One region of the Kineococcus sp. NBC_00420 genome, then DNA from elsewhere that is predicted to be linked to it. Evidence: predicted binding sites of a transcription regulator. Region 1 holds the regulator's gene; the other holds the start of a gene.
What was found. The regulator HrcA, encoded in region 1, represses chaperone genes, less so after heat shock. The targets are predictions, from matches to a motif close to GNTNGCACTCGGNNNNNCCGAGTGCNANC.
Positions count from the first base shown of each region.

Region 1 (5,574 bases):
GTCCGAGGGTTTCGACCCCGCCTGGTGGGGGGTGCGGACGGAGACCGCCCAGCTGCTCCTCGACGGCCTCCTCGAGCCGGCCCCCGGCGGCCGGGTCGCGCTGACCCGCCGCGGCCGGTTGCTGGCCGACGCGGTCGTGCGTCGGCTCCTGGCCTGAACCTGACAGGAGATGTCACCTTCTCCGGTGAGACTGCCCGGCATGGAGAAGCTCCCAGAACGCGCCTGGCTCGGCGTCGCCAGTGCCGCCCACGTGCGGATCGGTGTCCGCCAGGGTTTCGCGCAGGTCCAGCACGGCAAGCGTTCCGGGCTGGACCGGTTCCGGCGCGGTGACGGTTTCGTCTACTACTCCCCGACCGAGGAGATGGGCGGCAGGGTCCCGCTCCGGGCGTTCACCGCGCTCGGTGTCGTCGCGGACGACGAGACCTTCCAGGCGGAGCAGGTCATGGCGCCCGGGAGCTCCTTCCGGCCGTTCCGTCGTCTCGTCGACTACGAACCCGTGCAGCCGGTCGCGCTCGAGGAGGTCCGGGACCGGCTGGTGCTGACCGCGTCCGCGAACTGGGGGTACCGGTTGCGTCGTGGCCTCGTGCCCCTGGACCCGCAGGACTTCGCCCTGCTCGCCGGACTCGTGCTCGGCGCGGTACCTGCGTGACCCGACCGCGCCCTGACCGGGCCCTGCCGGTCCTGCACCGAGGTCTAGGGTCGGGCGGGTGGACCTCGGACTGAGCCTCGGCTACCTCACCGGTGAGATCGGCCCCGCCGCGGCGCAGGCGCTGTCGCTGGCGCGAGCGGCGGAGGAGGCCGGCTACGCCTCGGCCTGGGTCGCCGAGGCCTACGGCACCGACGCGGTCAGCGTCCTGGGCTGGCTGGCCGCGGGGACGTCGCGGATCGGGCTCGGCTCGGCCGTCCTGCAGATCCCGGCCCGCACCCCCGCGATGACCGCGATGAGCGCCTCGACCCTCGACGGGATCTCCGGGGGCCGGTTCCGCCTGGGGCTCGGCGTCTCGGGTCCGCAGGTGGCCGAGGGGTGGTACGGCCAGCCGTTCGCGAAACCCTTGGGGCGCACCCGCGAGTACGTCGACGTCGTGCGGCGGTTGCTCGCGCGTCAGACCTCCGAGTACGCCGGGGAACACCTCACGCTGCCGCTGCCCGGCGGCCCGGGGATCCCGCTGAAGCTCATGCAACCCCCGCCCCGCCCCGACCTCCCGATCCACCTCGCCGCCGTCGGCCCGCGCAACGTCGCCCTCGCCGGCGAGATCGCCGACGGGTGGTTGCCGCTGTTCCTCGTGCCGGAGGGTTCCTCCACGCAGTTCGACCAGTTGCGCTCCGGGTTCGCCCTGCGCCCCCGGCCCGCCGAGGGTTTCGAGGTCACGGCCAGCGTCGCGCTGCTGCTCACCGACGCGACGGGGGAGGAGCGGACCCGGGCCGAACTCCCCGTCCGTCGCTACGTCGCCCTGTACCTGGGGGGCATGGGGTCGCGCGAGAAGAACTTCTACGCCGACCTCGGTCGCCGCCTCGGCTTCTCCGACGCCGTCGACGAGGTCCAGGAGCACTTCCTGGCCGGACGGCACCGGGAGGCCGCCGCCGCCGTCCCCGCGGGGTTCCTGGACGCGACCTGCCTGGTGGGTTCCGCGCAGCACGTGCGGAACCGGCTGGCGGACTACGCCGCCGCCGGGGTGACCACCGTGTCGGTCATCCCCCTCGCCGGCGACCTCGAGGCCCGGACCGCGGACCTGCGCGCCATCGCCTGAACCCCGCCCGGCGCACCGGGAGGGGTCAGCGCACCAGGCGGAAGATCAGCGGGTAGCGGTAGACCCGGCCGCTGTTCGCCGCGACGGCCGCGAGGATCGCGAACACCAGGAACACGATCCCCGGTACCCCGAGCAGGACGAAGATCGGCGAGCCGAACCCCAGGGTCACCGCGGTGATGAGCCCGCAGACGATCGACAGGACGATCTCGTAGACGATCACCGAGATCGTCATGTTCAGCGCCTCGGCGCTGTGCCCGCGGACGAACCCGTTGCGGTCCTTGTAGACCAGGAAGACGATCAGCGGCCCGAGGAAGGGCAGTCCGATCAGGGACGCCGCGATCGCGGAGAGGTGGCCGAACATCCCCCACATCCGTTCGTCCGCGGGCGTCATCGGCGCGGGGGAGTACATCGGCGGTTGCTGGGGCGGCGGGTGCTGGGGGTTGCTCACCCTCCGATCCTGGCGCGTCGTTCAGCGGTCGTCCAGGTCGGCCGTCACGAAGTCCACCAGTTCCTCCACCCGCCCGAGCAGCGCGGGCTCCAGGTCGGCGAAGCTGCGGACGGTGCCGAGGATCCGCTTCCAGCCGTGCGCGACGTCGGCCTGGGTGGCGTGCGGCCAGCCGAGCTCGGCGAGGATCCCGTGCTTCCAGTCCTGCCCGCGCGGGATCGTCGGCCACCGCTGCCACCCCAGGCGTTCCGGGCGCACCGACTGCCAGACGTCGATGAAGGGGTGACCCAGCACCAGCACGTGCGGGCTCTTCGACACCTGCGCCACGATCCGGGACTCCTTCGACCCCGGCACCAGGTGGTCGACCAGGACCCCGATCCGCCGACCGCGCTGCGGGGCGAAGGAGCGGATCGCGGCGTCGAGGTCGTCGACCCCGTCGAGCATCTCGACGACGACCCCCTCGATCCGCAGGTCGTCGCCCCACACCTTCTCGACCAGCTCGGCGTCGTGCCGGCCCTCGACGAGGATCCGCGAGGCGCGCGCCGTCCGCGCGCCCACCCCGGCCACGGCCACCGAACCGCTGGCCGTGCGGGTGTCCCGCACGGGGGCCGCGGCCTTCGGGGCGACGAGGCGCACGGGCTGCCCCTCGACCCAGAACCCCGGGCCCAGCGGGAAGGTCCGGGTGCGCCCGCGACCGTCCTCGAGGACGACGACGTGGACACCACCGCTCTTCTCCACCCGGACGACGGCCCCGACCCAGCCGGTCTCCACGTCCTCCACGACCAGGCCGTGCACGGCGGGTTCGTCGCGGTGCGTGGGCTTCGGGTTCGTGCGGGCGTGCGGGTCGGAGGACAGCACGTCGCCGCCGTACCGGTCTTCGTAACGGGTCACGCGCGGAACGCTAACCAGACGCGTGTGGCTGACGGGGGAGGCGCGGCCGTGCGGTGACGGCCTAGACTTGGCACTCGAACGACACGAGTGCCAGTGGGGAGAGGGGACGGGATGAGCGACGACCGCAGGCTCGCGGTGCTCCGCGCCATCGTCGAGGACTACGTGTCCAGCCACGAACCCGTCGGCTCCAAGATGCTCGTCGAGCGTCACCAGCTCGGCGTCTCCCCGGCCACCATCCGCAACGACATGGCCGTGCTGGAGGAGGAGGGGTACATCACCCAGCCCCACACCAGCGCCGGACGCATCCCCACGGACAAGGGCTACCGCCTCTTCGTCGACCGCCTCGCCAACGTGAAACCCATGACGCCGGCCGAGAAGCGGGCGATCCAGACCTTCCTCGAAGGGGCCGACGACGTCGACGACATCGTCGACCGCACCGTCCGGCTGCTGGCGCAGATCACCCGCCAGGCCGCCGTCGTGCAGTACCCCTCGCTCTCGCGCGCCGCCGTCCGCCACGTCGAGCTCGTCCCCGTCGGCGGGCGCAGCGCGCTGCTGGTGCTCATCACCGACTCCGGTCGCGTCGAGCAGCGCGTCCTCGACGTCCGCTCCGCCGCCGACCCGGAGTCCCTCGGCCTCCAGCTCGCCGCCCTGCGCACTCGCGTCAACGCCGGGGTCGTCGGCAAACGGCTGCGCGACGCCCGCGACGACCTCACCGACCTCGTCCAGCAGACCCCGCCCGGCGACCTCGCCGTCGCCGCGGAGGTCGCCGTCGCCCTGGGCGACTGCCTCACCGCGGGGCTGGAGGAACGCGTCGTCATCGCCGGGACCGCGAACCTCGTGAAGTCCGGCGCCGACCTCAGCACCTCCCTCGGCAGCGTCCTGGAGGCCCTCGAGGAGCACGTCGTCCTCCTGCGCCTCGTCCAGGAGCTGACCGAGGACGCCGACCGCGGCGGTCTCACCGTGCGGATCGGCGCCGAGAACCTGCACCTCGGTCTCGACGGCACCTCCGTCGTGACCAGCGGCTACGGCAGTGGTTACGGCACGGGCCCGGACACCGTCGTCGCCCGCCTCGGCGTGCTCGGGCCGACCCGCATGGACTACCCGACGACGATGGCAGCGGTGCGTGCGGTGTCACGCTACGTCTCACGCATCCTGTCCCAGTGAAGCTCGGCCCCGTGATGAAGACCGACAGGAGAACCACGACCTCGTGAGCGACTACTACGACGTCCTCGGCGTCTCCCGCGACGCCTCGGCGGAGGAGATCAAGCGCGCCTACCGCAAGCTCGCGCGCAAGCTCCACCCGGACGTGAACCCCGACGCGGGGGAGCAGTTCAAGGAGGTCTCGCAGGCCTACGAGACGCTCTCCAACCCCGACAAGCGCGCCTCCTACGACCGCGGCGGGTCCATGCCCGGCGGCGGCGGAGCCGGCTTCGGCCAGGGGTTCGGCTTCTCCGACATCATGGACGCGTTCTTCGGCCAGGGCGGCGGGGGCGGTCGGGCGGGAGCTCCCGCCAGCCGCACCCAACGCGGCCAGGACGCGCTCATCCGCGTCGACGTCGACCTCGCCGAGGCGGCGTTCGGCGGCGAACGCTCCATCCAGGTCGACACCGCCGTGCTGTGCACCACGTGCCAGGGCTCCTGCTGCCAGCCGGGGACCAGCCCCCAGACCTGCGACATCTGCCACGGCCAGGGCTCGGTGCAGCGCGTCGTCCGCTCGCTGCTCGGCCAGGTCATGACCAGCGCGCCCTGCCCCACCTGTCGCGGCTTCGGCACCGTGCTGCCCTCGCCGTGCCTGGAGTGCTCCGGTGAGGGCCGCATCCGCGCCCGCCGCCCGCTGACCATCCGCATCCCCGGTGGCGTCGACACGGGCACCCGCATCCAGCTCGCCTCGCAGGGCGAGGTCGGCACCGCCGGCGGTCCCCCCGGTGACCTCTACGTCGAGATCCACGAACGCCCGCACCCGGTCTTCACCCGCAACGGCGACGACCTCCTCTGCACCCTGCACGTGCCGATGACCGCGGCCGCGCTCGGCGCGAGCATCCCGCTGGAGACCCTCGACGGTGACGAGGAGGTCGAGGTCCGCCCCGGCACCCAGGGCGGCGAGGTCGTCACCCTCAGGCAGAAGGGCGCCGAGCACCTGCGGTCCCAGGGCCGCGGCGACCTGCTCGTCACCCTGGAGGTCACGACGCCCCGCGACCTCGACGACGAGCAGGAGGAGCTGATCCGCCGCCTGGCCGAACTGCGTGGCGAGGTCCGGCCGGCCGGCAAGCTCGGCCCCGCCCACCAGGGCGTCTTCTCCAAGCTGCGCGGCCGCTTCTCCGGTCGCTGACCCGCACCGTGATCTTGCTGGGAGACCCAGCAAGATCACGGAACGGGAGGAGGGTCAGGGGATGGTGACGGTCTTCGTGTCGCCGACGGGGCCCGAGCCCTCGCCGTCGGACTCGTCGGGGGCGAACACCGACAGGGTGTAGGTCCCCGCCGGCACCGCCG
Region 1 is NZ_CP107930.1:4,590,835-4,596,408, forward strand. Features, by position in the region: gene hemW (radical SAM family heme chaperone HemW) at 1-157, shown strand, start outside; gene OG218_RS22505 (EVE domain-containing protein) at 200-649, shown strand; gene OG218_RS22510 (LLM class F420-dependent oxidoreductase) at 708-1,748, shown strand; gene OG218_RS22515 (DUF4870 domain-containing protein) at 1,774-2,196, opposite strand; gene OG218_RS22520 (DUF3097 domain-containing protein) at 2,218-3,084, opposite strand; gene hrcA (heat-inducible transcriptional repressor HrcA) at 3,196-4,248, shown strand; gene dnaJ (molecular chaperone DnaJ) at 4,292-5,413, shown strand; gene OG218_RS22535 (Gmad2 immunoglobulin-like domain-containing protein) at 5,468-5,574, opposite strand, start outside.

Region 2 (5,574 bases), 850 kb from region 1:
CGCGCCCGCACCAGGGCGGGTCGTTCGCCCGCGTCCGTGGTGAGCAGGTCCTGCGGCCGGCCGTCCACCACCGGGGTGCTGTTCAGCAGGCCGAGCAGCAGTTCCTCGTCCGGATCGGTCATCTAACCTCCCTTATCGACTTGACAGGTTAGCAGTGCTGGGCAACTCTAACCGCTCCAGACCACGAAAGGGGTTAGATGATGACCACGCACCACCGCTACGCCGAGGTCGACGGGTTCCAGCTCTTCTACCGGGAGGCGGGCGCTCCCGACGCGCCCGTGGTCGTGCTGCTGCACGGCTACCCGACGAGCTCGTTCATGTTCCGCGAGCTGATCCCCCGCCTCGCCGACCGGTACCGGGTCATCGCCCCCGACCTGCTCGGGTTCGGGCTCTCCGACGCCCCCGCGGTCGAGGAGTTCGACTACTCCTTCGCCGCACTCGCGGACCTCACCGGCCGCCTGCTGGACCGTCTCGGCGTGACCCGGTTCGCGGTCTACGTCCAGGACTACGGCGCCCCCGTCGGCTGGCGCCTGCTGCTGGAGCGCCCGGACGCCGTCACGGCCGTCGTCAGCCAGAACGGCAACGGCCACGAGGCGGGATTCGTCGAGGAGTTCTGGGCGCCGATCTGGGCGCACGGCGAACTCCGGACGCGCGAGACGGAGGAGGCGCTCCGCCCGGCGCTGGGCGTCGACGCGATCCGCTGGCAGTACACCCACGGGGTTCCCGACCCGAGCGTGGTGAGCCCGGACACCTGGCACCACGACGCGGCCGCGCTGGCCCGTCCCGGCAACGACCGGGTGCAGTTGGCGTTGTTCGCCGACTACGCGAGCAACGTCCCCCTCTACCGACACGTCCAGGAACTCCTGCGCGCCCGGGGGATCCCGCTGCTGGCCGTGTGGGGGCGCGACGACGAGATCTTCGGGCCGGCCGGGGCCACGGCGCTGGCCGAGGCGGTCGGCGGAGAGGTCCGACTCGTCGACGGCGGGCACTTCCTGCTCGAGAGCGCCCTCGACGAGGTCACCGACCACGTGCGGGAGTTCCTCGCCCGCGTCACGGGGTGACGGGTTCCACCACCAGCACGCTCTGCTTCCCCGCGATCCGGGTCAGCACGATCGTCGCGGTGCGCGAGCCCTTGAGCGCCAACTGCCTGCGGAACTGGTCCGGGTCGACGGCCGTCCCGCGCTTCTTCACGGTCAGGGTTCCGACGTCGAGTTCGCGCAGCCGGGCGCGCAGGGGCTTCAGCCCGAACGGCATGACCTCCAGCACCCGGAACGCCCGGGTGAACGGCGAGGTCCGGGACGAGTCCGTGCTCACGTAGGCGATCGTCTCGTCGACCAGTCGCCCGTCCAGGTCGGCCGCGACCTTCGCCACCAGCCCCGAACGGATCACCGCCCCGTCGGGTTCGTGCAGGAACTCACCGACCGGCCCGACCGGGGCCACCGGGAGGTCGACGTCGTCGATCTCGTGGGCGGTGGCACCCCGCACGACGCGGGCGCTGCGCACGAGACCCGGCCGGGCCAGCGGTCCGCACCACAGCGCGCACTCGACGACCTCCCCGTCCACCGACGTCCACTGCGCCTCGGCGCCGGCCGGGACCAGCTCGTGCGGCAGACCGGGGGCGAGCTTCGCACCGGTCGCCGGGACCCGGGCGGCCGTGGCGAGGACGAAGGAGAGCGGGGGAGAGGTCGCCTCGGGGTCGAAGAGGCGCCGCCCCCCGGAGGTCCGCCGCGCCGGGTCGAACCAGGCGCCGTCCCCGGGACCGAGCTCGTCGACGACCCCGGCCGTGACGTCCGCGCAGCGGACCTCGCGCCCCAGGTTGTGCGCCGCCACCGCGACCGTCGTGGGGTCGGCGTCGACGGGCAGGACGTCGAGCCCGGCGTCCAGGAACGCCAAGGAGTCCGCGCCGATCCCGCAGCCCAGGTCCGCGACCCGGTGCACCCCGGCGGCGGCGAAGCGGCGGGCGTGCTCGGCCGCCACCACGGCACGGGTGGCCTGCTCGGCGCCGGCCGCCGTGAAGAGCAGCCCGTCCGCTCGGGGCCCGAACTTCGCGGCGGCCTTCGCGCGCAGTCGCGACTGCGTCGTGGCGAGCGCGGCGAGGGCGGGATCGTGCCCCGCGCGGCGCAACCGGGCGGCCAGCGCGACGGGGTCCTCGCCGGCCGTCCCCGCCAGCTCGGCCAGCAGGGCCCGTCCCTGCGGGGAGGTCAGGGCGTCGACGTCGGAAACGTTCACCCGGTCGATGCTGCCAGGAGGGGCACCGGATCTGGCACTCACCCGCCCTGAGTGCTAGCGTCTCGCGCAGCGTCGGTGGCACTCCCCCCTGGAGAGTGCCAACCGGGGCAGCGGCCGTCCGGCACCCGCGACGACGGTCGTCCGCTCCCCGAACCGACCGTCCGTGCCAGTTCGCTGAAGCAGAAGGGGAGGGCCGCACCAGTGTCGGTCTCCATCACTCCGCTCGAGGACCGCATCGTCGTCAAGCCGCTCGACGCGGAGCAGACGACCGCATCCGGTCTCGTCATCCCGGACACCGCCAAGGAGAAGCCCCAGGAGGGCGAAGTCCTGGCTGTCGGTCCGGGCCGCGTCGACGACAACGGCAACCGCGTGCCGATCGACGTCGCCGTCGGCGACAAGGTCATCTACTCCAAGTACGGCGGCACCGAGGTCAAGTACGGCGGCGACGAGCTGCTGATCCTCTCGGCGCGCGACGTGCTCGCCAAGGTCGCCAAGTAAGCGACTGACAGGTCCAGACGCCCCGGGCGCCCGCACTCCGGGTGCCCGGGGCGTCTCCTGTTCCCGCCCCGAAGCTCGCCACTGAACGGAAAGGTCCGCACACATGGCCAAGCAGCTGCTGTTCGACGACACCGCCCGCAAGGCGCTGGAGCGTGGCGTCGACGCGCTCGCCAACGCCGTCAAGGTCACCCTGGGGCCCAAGGGCCGCAACGTCGTGATCGACAAGAAGTGGGGTGCGCCGACGATCACGAACGACGGCGTCACCATCGCCCGCGAGATCGAGCTCGACGACCCCTACGAGAACCTCGGCGCCCAGCTCGCGAAGGAGGTCGCCACCAAGACGAACGACGTCGCCGGTGACGGCACCACCACCGCGACCGTGCTCGCCCAGGCCCTCGTGCACGAAGGTCTGCGCAACGTCGCCGCCGGTGCGGCCCCCTCGGGCCTCAAGCGCGGCATCGACAAGGCCGTCGACGCGGTGAGCGAGAAGCTCCTGTCGATGGCCCGCGAGGTCGACGGCAAGGGTGACATCGCGCACGTCGCGACCATCTCCGCCCAGGACGCGAGCGTCGGCGAGCTGCTGGCCGACGCGTTCGACAAGGTCGGCAAGGACGGCGTCATCACGGTCGAGGAGTCCTCCACGACCGCGCTGGAGCTGGACTTCACCGAGGGCATGCAGTTCGACAAGGGCTACATCTCCCCGTACTTCGTGACCGACGCCGAGCGCCAGGAAGCGATCCTCGAGGACGCCTACGTGCTGGTGCACCAGGGCAAGATCTCCACGGTCCAGGACCTGCTGCCGCTGCTCGAGAAGGTCCTCAAGGCTTCCAAGCCGCTGCTGATCATCGCCGAGGACGTCGACGGCGAAGCGCTGTCGACCCTCGTCGTCAACAAGATCCGCGGCACCTTCAACGCCGTCGCGGTGAAGGCTCCCGGCTTCGGGGACCGCCGCAAGGCGATCCTGCAGGACATCGCCACCCTCACCGGCGCGCAGGTCGTCGCCGAGGAGGTCGGCCTCAAGCTCGACCAGATCGACCTCGACGCGCTGGGCACCGCCCGCCGCATCACCGTCACCAAGGACGACACCACCATCGTCGACGGTGCCGGTACGTCCGAGGACATCTCGGGTCGCGTCGCCCAGATCAAGGCCGAGGTCGAGCGCACCGACTCCGACTGGGACCGCGAGAAGCTCCAGGAGCGTCTGGCCAAGCTCTCCGGTGGTGTCGTCGTCATCAAGGTCGGCGCGCACACCGAGGTCGAGCTCAAGGAGAAGAAGCACCGCATCGAGGACGCCGTCTCCGCGACGCGCGCCGCGATCGAGGAGGGGATCGTCGCCGGCGGCGGTTCCGCTCTCGTCCACGCGGTGTCCGTGCTCGAGGACAACCTCGGTCTCGTCGGTGACGAGGCCACCGGTGTCGCCCTCGTCCGCAAGGCGGCCTCCGAGCCGCTGCGCTGGATCGCCGAGAACGCGGGCCTCGAGGGCTACGTCGTCGTCGAGAAGGTCCGTGCGCTCGAGGCCGGTCACGGCCTCAACGCCCAGACCGGCGAGTACGTCGACCTGCTCGCCACCGGCGTCCTCGACCCGGTCAAGGTCACCCGTTCGGCCCTGCGCAACGCCGCGTCGATCGCGTCGATGGTCCTGACCACCGACACCCTCGTCGTGGACAAGAAGGAAGAGGACCTCGCCGTCAACGGCGGCGGCCACGGTCACGGCCACGGCCACTGACCGATCTCCCTGAACGACGAAGGGCCCGGCTCCCCCTCGGGGGGCCGGGCCCTTTCACGTTCTCCGCACGCCGCACCACACCGCGCACGGGTGGAGCAGGAGTCAGCTGGCGATGCGCAGTCCGCGACGACGTTCGGTCGCGTAGACGGCTTCGCGGTCGTCCTCGGTGAGGCCACCCCACACGCCGTAGGGCTCACGGACCTTCAGGGCGTGCTTACGGCACATCTCCAGGACGGGGCAGCCACCGCACACGGCCTGGGCCGCAGCGTCGCGGTTGCGGCGGGCCGGGCCACGCTCACCCTCGGGGTGGAAGAACAGGTTCGGGTCGGCCTCGCGGCAGGCTCCGTCGAGCTGCCACTCCCAGACGTCGGCGACGGGTCCGGGGAGGCGGGAGATCTCGGCCATGGTGCGCTCCTGGTTCGGGAGGGATCTTGCTGACTGGTCATGAACGTACAACCGCGTCAGAAGTTGTTCAAGCCCCTGGTCGGAACTTGTTCAACCAATCTGCCCGTGCGGGGGCGACCGGGACGTGGCGCGGGGGTGAACAACCTCTGCCCAACACGCTGAACAAGGTGCAGATCCCTGGTGCCTCCGCCACCCGAACGCTCTGAACAAGGCTGGACAACCCTGACCAATGGCGCGAGTGGCGGGCGGCCCCCGACGTTGGGACACTGCAGCCATGTCCCCCGCCGCACCCTCCCAGGGAGCTGCCGTGCCTCCGGCCCCGCGCATGACGTTGACGGTGGCCGCCGTCGCGCGCCGCCTCGGGGTGGCCCCGGCCACGCTGCGGACCTGGGACCGGCGGTACGGCCTCGGCCCCTCCGAGCACACCGCGGGCGCGCACCGCCGCTACTCCTCCTCCGACCTGGCCCGCCTCGTCGTGATGCGCCGGCTGACCCTGGAGGGCGTCGCGCCGTCCGAGGCGGCGCAGCTGGCCGCGACCACCGCCGTCGCCGACGGGGGTTTCGCGCTGGCGAGCGTCTCGACGATCCCGGCGGCGGTCATCGAGGCCGCCGTGACCGACGCGGTGGCCATCGCCGGCCCCGGTTCCGGGCTCGACCCGGCCCGCGAGGTCACCACGGCGGAGGAGGCGCCCGCGCTCTCCGGGCCCGACGAGTCCG
Region 2 is NZ_CP107930.1:3,738,793-3,744,366, forward strand. Features, by position in the region: gene OG218_RS18485 (CGNR zinc finger domain-containing protein) at 1-122, opposite strand, end outside; gene OG218_RS18490 (alpha/beta fold hydrolase) at 198-1,061, shown strand; gene OG218_RS18495 (class I SAM-dependent methyltransferase) at 1,051-2,229, opposite strand; gene groES (co-chaperone GroES) at 2,431-2,727, shown strand; gene groL (chaperonin GroEL) at 2,831-4,453, shown strand; gene OG218_RS18510 (WhiB family transcriptional regulator) at 4,556-4,858, opposite strand; gene OG218_RS18515 (MerR family transcriptional regulator) at 5,184-5,574, shown strand, end outside.
Region 2: groES (co-chaperone GroES) is a predicted target of HrcA. The motif match lies at 2,260-2,288, and genes of this name have one in related genera.